3 regions of the Micromonospora sp. URMC 103 genome follow, and region 2 is predicted to be linked to each of the others. Evidence: riboswitches for the same ligand, from Rfam matches in the RefSeq annotation. Region 2 holds a riboswitch; each other region holds the start of a gene.
What was found. Region 2 has a riboswitch for cobalamin ahead of ACSNOA_RS00900 (ABC transporter substrate-binding protein). Riboswitches for the same ligand answer to the same signal wherever they lie in the genome.
Positions count from the first base shown of each region.

Region 1: another riboswitch for cobalamin. It lies ahead of cobN (cobaltochelatase subunit CobN); the one in region 2 lies ahead of ACSNOA_RS00900 (ABC transporter substrate-binding protein).
Region 3: another riboswitch for cobalamin. It lies ahead of ACSNOA_RS10870 (CbtB domain-containing protein); the one in region 2 lies ahead of ACSNOA_RS00900 (ABC transporter substrate-binding protein).

Region 1 is NZ_JBPQTR010000005.1:1,307,635-1,309,869, forward strand. It holds gene cobN (cobaltochelatase subunit CobN) at 1-1,342, opposite strand, end outside; cobalamin riboswitch at 1,602-1,778, opposite strand; gene ACSNOA_RS19145 (hypothetical protein) at 1,826-2,161, opposite strand.
Region 2 is NZ_JBPQTR010000003.1:110,867-113,101, forward strand. It holds gene ACSNOA_RS00895 (FecCD family ABC transporter permease) at 1-61, opposite strand, end outside; gene ACSNOA_RS00900 (ABC transporter substrate-binding protein) at 90-1,025, opposite strand; cobalamin riboswitch at 1,107-1,233, opposite strand; gene ACSNOA_RS00905 (M14 family zinc carboxypeptidase) at 1,390-2,235, opposite strand, start outside.
Region 3 is NZ_JBPQTR010000004.1:1,556,814-1,559,048, forward strand. It holds gene ACSNOA_RS10865 (CbtA family protein) at 1-743, opposite strand, end outside; gene ACSNOA_RS10870 (CbtB domain-containing protein) at 759-977, opposite strand; cobalamin riboswitch at 1,006-1,148, opposite strand; gene ACSNOA_RS10875 (histidine phosphatase family protein) at 1,225-1,827, shown strand; gene ACSNOA_RS10880 (OsmC family protein) at 1,838-2,235, shown strand, end outside.

The DNA of each region.
Region 1 (2,235 bases), on a different contig from region 2:
CACCGCCGTCGGTGTACAGCTCGCCGGGCGGCTCGCCCCAGTGCGCGCGCATCCACTCCCGCAGGTCCGCGGGCACCTGCGCGAACCAGCGCCGGTACACCTCGCCGGGCACGCGCGCCTCGGCCGCGGCCAACTGCTCCGGCGTCAGCCACTCGACGTCGTGCCCGCCCGCCGCGATCAGCGCGTGGATCAGCGCGTCCCCGTCGTCGGGCGGCGGGGCGTCGCCCAGGTCGTAGCCGGCCTCGGCGAGCGCACCGAGCAGCCGCACCGCCGAGGCGGGGGTGTCGAGCCCGACGGCGTTGCCGACCCGGGAGTGCTTCGTCGGGTAGGAGCTGAGCACGACGGCCAGCCGCTTGTCCGCGTTCGGCAGCCGCCGCAGCCGCGCGTGACGCACCGCGATGCCGGCCACGCGGGCCGCGCGTTCGGCGTCGGCGGCGTACACGGACAGGCCGTCGGCGTCGATGCGCTTGAACGAGAACGGCACGGTGATGATCCGGCCGTCGAACTCCGGCACGGCCACCTGCATGGCGGCGTCCAACGGGGTCAGCCCGGCGTCCGAGCCGGCCCACTGCTCGCGGGTGCTGGTCAGGCAGAGCGCCTGGATGACCGGCACGTCGAGTGCGGCGAGGGCGCCGACGTCCCAGGCGTCCTCGTCGCCGCCGGCCGAGGCGTCCGCGGCGACCGCCCCACCGGCCGCGAGCACGGTGACGAGCAGCGCGTCGCAGCGGGCGAGCAGTTCCAGCGGGCCGGCGCCGGCCGTCAGCCCGCGCAGCGATCCACAGTAGACCGACAGCGGGTTCGCGCCGGCCGCCTCGACGGCGTCGGCCAGGGTGTCGACGAAGGCGGTGTTGCCGGCCAGGGCGTGCGCCCGGTAGAAGACGATCCCGACCGTGGGCCGGTCGGGATCGGCGGCCCGGTCGCCGTGCACGCCGTACGCCGGGGTCGGCGCGGGCGGCGCGAACCCCTCGCCGGTGAGCAGGACCGTGTCGGAGAGGAACGCGGCCAGCTGGGCGAGGTTCTCCGGACCGCCCTCCACGAGGTAGGCGAGCGCCTGGGTGGCCACGCCGGCCGGCACGGTGGACGCGGCCATCAGCTCCGCGTCGGGCGCCGACTCGCCGCTGAGCACGACCGTCGGCACGCCGGAGGCGAGCACCGCGGCGAGACCGTCCGGCCACGCGGGCCGGCCGCCGAGCAGCCGTACGACGGCGAGGTCGACGCCGTCGAGCAGGGCGGGCACGGCGTCGGCGTCGATCCGCGCCGGGTTGGCCAGCCGGTAGTCGGCGCCGCTGGCGCGGGCGGCCAGCAGGTCGGTGTCGGACGTGGAGAGCAGCAGGGTACGCACGGGTGGCTCCGGGGAGTGGCGACCGGATCGCCGTACGGGCGGCCGGGCGGAGAACGGGGGTCAGCGGGTCGCGGCTCGACGGGCCGGCTCGGCGGCGACGGTTCGCCCGCCACCGGGCGGGGCGGGGCGACGGGGCGCGCGGATCAGCGGAGGGCGCGGTCGGGCCGGCGGGTGCCGTGGGATGCGGGCCGGGGCCGGCGATCGCCGGCGGCACGCGGGACGCGGTGCGTCATCGGGTCCTCCTCGGGTGTCCACGCCCTGGGGTCACGTCCCGACGGCCGAAGTATCCTGGCTCCCGGATCGACGCTCACCCCCGGCCTTCCAACCGCGCACGCGCGGCCGTGGCTCACGAGGGGGGATCGCTCCCCGGTGACAGTGGCGGGACCGCGCCGGAATCGCACCGGCTTCCTTCACTGCCGTCAGGCCGCGAATGCTGCCACACCCGTCCGCGCCGGTCAACGCGGCCTCGGGGCGGGTCCGCGGTCAGCGCGCTCGGCGCTCGGGGTGGGCCCGGTTCCAGGCGCGCATCCGGTCGGGGTACCCGGTGCGGGCGGCCTCGTACAGCGGTACGGCGTGCCGCCGCGCGATGGCGGCCGCCGCCCGGGGCGAGCCGGTGCGGCGCCGGATCCACTCGCCGTCGTCGGCGATCGCCACGACGGTCGTGTCGGTCGCGGTGGTCTCCGGCTCCAGGTAGAACTCGACGCCGCGGCGGCTCGCGATGAACGCCTCCAACGCGGCGAGGTCGTCCCGGGTCGCCTCCCGGTCGAGCTTCGTCGGGGTACCGTCGGCGGCGCGGGAGCGCCGGTTGAACAAGCCCATGCCCAGCTCCTCTCCTCAGCCTTCCACCCCCAGTTCAGCACCGTTACCTGGCAGAACGCTGCGAGCGGGATGGG
Region 2 (2,235 bases):
GGCCGGCCGGGCGGGACGCGGGGAGCGTCCCGGCCGGCCGGGCCTGCGCCGGCGGTCGCACGGGAAGGAGCCTGGTCACCGACGGTCCGTCACGCGGGCACCTTCGCGACCGCGTCCACGATGGCCCGCAGCAGGTCGACCACGCGCGGCCCCCAGCGGGAGGCGATGTCGTCGTCCAGCGCCACGACCTGGTTGTTCTTCACGGCGCTGATCCCGGACCAGCCGCTGCGGGCCTTGACCGTTTCGGCGCTCTGCTGGCAGCACTTCGTGTCGGCCAGGAAGACGAAGTCCGGGTCGGCCTTGACGATGACCTCCTGCGAGAGCTGCGGGTAGCCGCCGTTCTTCCCCTCGGTGTCCGCCGCGTCGGCGATGTTCTCCAAACCGGCCAGCGCGTAGAGCGAGCCGATGAAGGTCTTGCTGGTCGCGCTGTACAGCTCGGGGCCCAGCTCGTGGTAGTAGGTGAGCTTCTCGGGCCGCTGCGGCAGGTCCTTCACGAGCTTGGCGATGTCGTCGCGCATCCGCCGGGTCACGTCGGCCGCCTCAGTGGGGTGGCCGGTGAGCGTGCCCAGGTCGGTGATCTGCTGGTACGAGTCGTCCAACGTCTTCGCCGCGGGCGTGAGGTACACGGGGATCTTCAGCTTGCCGAGCTGGTCCACGATCTTGTTGCGGTCGTCGGAGATCACCACGAGGTCGGGGTTCTTGGCGGCGATCGCCTCGGCGTTCGGCTGGAAGCCGGAGAGGTCGCTCTTCGGCGCCTCGGCCGGGTAGTTCGAGTTGTCGTCGACCGCCACGACCTGCGGACCGGCGCCGATCGCGAAGAGCATCTCCGTCGCGCTCGGCGACAGCGCGACGATCTTCTCGGGGCGCTTGTCGAGGGTGACGGCGCCGACGGTGGCCGGGAAGGCCGCCGCCGAGGAGCCGCTGCCGGCCGAGGGTGTGTCGCCGGCCTTGTCGGCGCAGGCGCCGAGGGCGAGCGCGGCGACCGCGAGGGTCGCGGCGAACAGCCGGGGGGTGCGTCTGGACATCGGTCCTCCTGTCGGTCGAGGAGCGTGGTGCTTCGCCGACAGGAACACTGCGCCCGTCCGCGAGGCGCCCTTCCTCGAGAGCGCGGGTCGCGACCGACCGCAGGCGACCTGGCTCGTCCCCGCCGACGAGGCGGTGGGGCATCACAGTTGCGGGACAGCGCCGGGATCACACCGGCTTCGCTGCGGAACGATCGGTAAGACGGTAGCGCACCACCTGGCCGGGACCGAGCGACGAAAGAGCCCATCGAGCGCCGACGATGATCCGGCCCGCGGCGGCGCGGGCCGGATCACTCGTTGCTGCCGGTATGTCCGGTCCAGGCGGGTGGCGGGGCCCCGCTGGGGGGCGGGACGGGGCCCCACCCGCTCAGGAGGAGGTGATGGTGACGTTGTCCACAGCCGCCTCGACGAGGCTGGCGCCGGAGGCGTCCGCCGCCTGCACGAGGATCCGGACCGACTGCCCGGCGTACGGGGTGAGGTTGAGGTTCGACACCGTCCAGGCGCCGTTGCGGTTGGTGGCCGCGCCGGCCTGGTTGAGCAGCGTGGTGGTGCCCCCGCCGTGCACGACGCTGACCCGGAAGTAGTCGGCCGAGGACGCGTTCGAGCCGTGCGCCAGGTACCAGGCCAGCGAGAGCGTGAGCGTGCCGCTCGCCGGCAGCGTCACCGCCGGCGACTGTGCCGTCGTCACGCCGCCGTCGAGGTCGTAGTCGCCCGCCGCGGCGCCGGCCAGCCGGCCGGTCACGAGGTCGTTGCTGCCGCCGTACGGGGTGAGCTGCTTCGCCCCGCTGGACGTGGTCGCCTGGGCCGCACCCCGCTCGAACGCCCCGAGGGTGGCCGTGTCGGTGCCGGACGGGTTGACGGTCCACCCGGTCGCCGTCTCGAAGGTGTCCGACCAGACCGTGGCGCCGCCGCCACCACCGCCGCAGTACTGCGCCTGCTTGCCGATCGCCCGGTACGGGCAGTCGGCGTACTCGCTGAGCATGAGCACCGCCTCCCGGTTGCGGGAGGTCTGCGCGGGGATCACCTCGTCGGGCGGGTAGAAGCCGCCGCCGCTGGCCGAGCCCGGGTACATCTCGAAGGTGTACGCCCAGATGCCGTGCGCCGCCCACATCCAGTCGATGCTGGTCCCGTCGGCGATGTAGAGGTCGCTGGACTGTTCCGGGGTGTAGCCGTTGGTGGCCGCCATCTGCTGGCCGATGGTGGCGAAGGTGTT
Region 3 (2,235 bases), on a different contig from region 2:
GCCGGGGTGAACACCGAACGGACGCGGAGCTGTCGCTCGGTCAACGCGCCGAAGAGCAGCCCGAGGGTGGCCCACGTGACGAGCTGGGTGCCGAGTGACGCGAGCCGGAAGTTCCAGAGCACGAGGGCGGGGAACCCGTCGGGCACCTCGCTGACCGTCGGCAGGGCGAGCTGGACCACGGCGATCACGACGGTGAACGCGACGGCGGCGAGGATGGTGGCGTTCCAGCCACCCCACCGCGGGTACAGCCAGCGTCCGAACGAGATGGCCAGCAACCCCACGGCGACCGCGATGACGATCATGAGGAAGAACAGGCCGGTGCGTTGGCCGAGCGTGTCCGGGTTGCCGGTGGCCGGGGGATTGGCGGGGTACTTGAGCGAGGGCACGAACGCGACGGTCACGAAACCGCCGAGGCCCACGAGCGCGGCCGTGGCGCGGGCGCCGAAGCGACCGATTCTGCCGTACGCCACGGCGAAGGCGAGCGCGAACAGGCCGCCGAGCGCCACCCCGTAGACGACGGTGGCGGTGGCCAGACCGATCGTGCTCTGCACGGTGCGACTGACCAGCTCGTGCTCGCCGCCTCCAGCGTGCGTGTGCGTGTGCGCGGCGGCGTGGGCGGCTTCGACGTCGATGGCCTGCCCGACCGGGCCCTCACCGAAGACGGAGGCGAAGAGGAAGGCGACGACGCCGGCGGCCAGCCCGACGAGCATGCCCCGGACGAGGAGCGAGCGTGCGGACAGCATGGGGTGCCCCGCCGCTCAGTGGCAGGGGAAACCGAGCAGGTGACGTCCATCGTGGACGAACTCGTGCACCGTCTCGCCGGCGAAGACCGAGAGGACGCCCTGCTCGACGCCGACGAAGTAGAGCAACACGGCCGCGAGCAGCGCACCGAACAGCGCCCAGGGCAGGATCTGGCGGAGCGGAACGGCGGCCGGCGCCGGAACGGCAACGGGAGTGGGCAGTGAGACGTCTGCCATGACAGACCTCCTCGGGATCACGCGTCCCATCGTGGGGTGCCGTGACGGGGAGGGTCTGACTTCCGGCCTCGGATTCCATTGCCGAGGCCCGGTTACAGTGGCGCGACCGTGCCGGGATTCCACCGGCTTCCTCCACCGTCACGCTGGTGTCCCGCACGCTACGGGGTGCCGACGAACGGTGTCAACGCGAGAGCCTGTGATGGTCGCGGCCTTGCGGCACGACGCCGACGAGCCGGAGGTTGGCAGCGTGAGCAGTCGCCTGATCCTCGTGAGCCACGCACCGACCACGGCCACCCGCGCCGCCGCCTTCCCCCGGGACGAGCCACTCGACGCGCACGGGCTGGCCGACGCGACCGCCCTCGCCGGGGCGCTGTCCCGGGTCGACGAGGTGCGCTGCGGGCCGGCTCGGCGGTGCGTGCAGACCGCCACGGCGCTCGGGCTCACGCCGACCCTCGACGAGGAACTGCGCGACGGTGACCTTGGCCGCTGGGCTGGTCGTACGCTCGACGAGGTCGCCGCGGACGAGCCGGAAGCCGTCTCCGCGTGGCTGACCGACCCGGCCGCCGCGCCGCACGGCGGCGAGTCCCTGACCGACCTGCTCGACCGGACCGCGAGGTGGCTGCGCGGGCTGCCGGACGTGGCGCGTACGGTCGTCGCCGTCACCCATCCGATGGTGGTCCGCGCCTGCGTCGTGAACGCGATCCACGCCACACCCGCGTCGTTCTGGCGGATCGACATCGCCCCGCTCACCGCGACCGTCCTGCGCGGCGGCGCCGGCAGGTGGACGCTGCGGACGACGGCGGGCCCGGTCGACCGAGTGGCCGGCCGGTCGGGGACCGGGAGGCGGTAGCGTTCCTGTCATGAGTGCGGACAGTTTCCGCTCGGTGGACATCGAGCGCACCAGCGTGGGTCAGTACGTCGTGCGGAACGTCCGCGGCGGGTCGATCACGGTGGGCACGGGCGAGGACGGCAGCTTCACACCGGTGGAACTGCTCCTGGCGGCCATCGGCGGTTGCACGGCGGTGGACGTGGACCTCATCACCAGCCGCCGGGCCGAGCCGACCGGATTCTCCGTCCAGGTCACCGGCGACAAGATCCGCGACGAGGCCGGCGGGAACCGGATGGAGAACCTCACGGTCACCTTCAACGTGACGTTCCCGGAGGGCGCGGACGGCGACCGGGCGCGCGAGGCGCTGCCCCGCTCGCTGCGGCAGTCGCACGACCGGCTCTGCACGGTCTCCCGCACCGTGGAACTCGG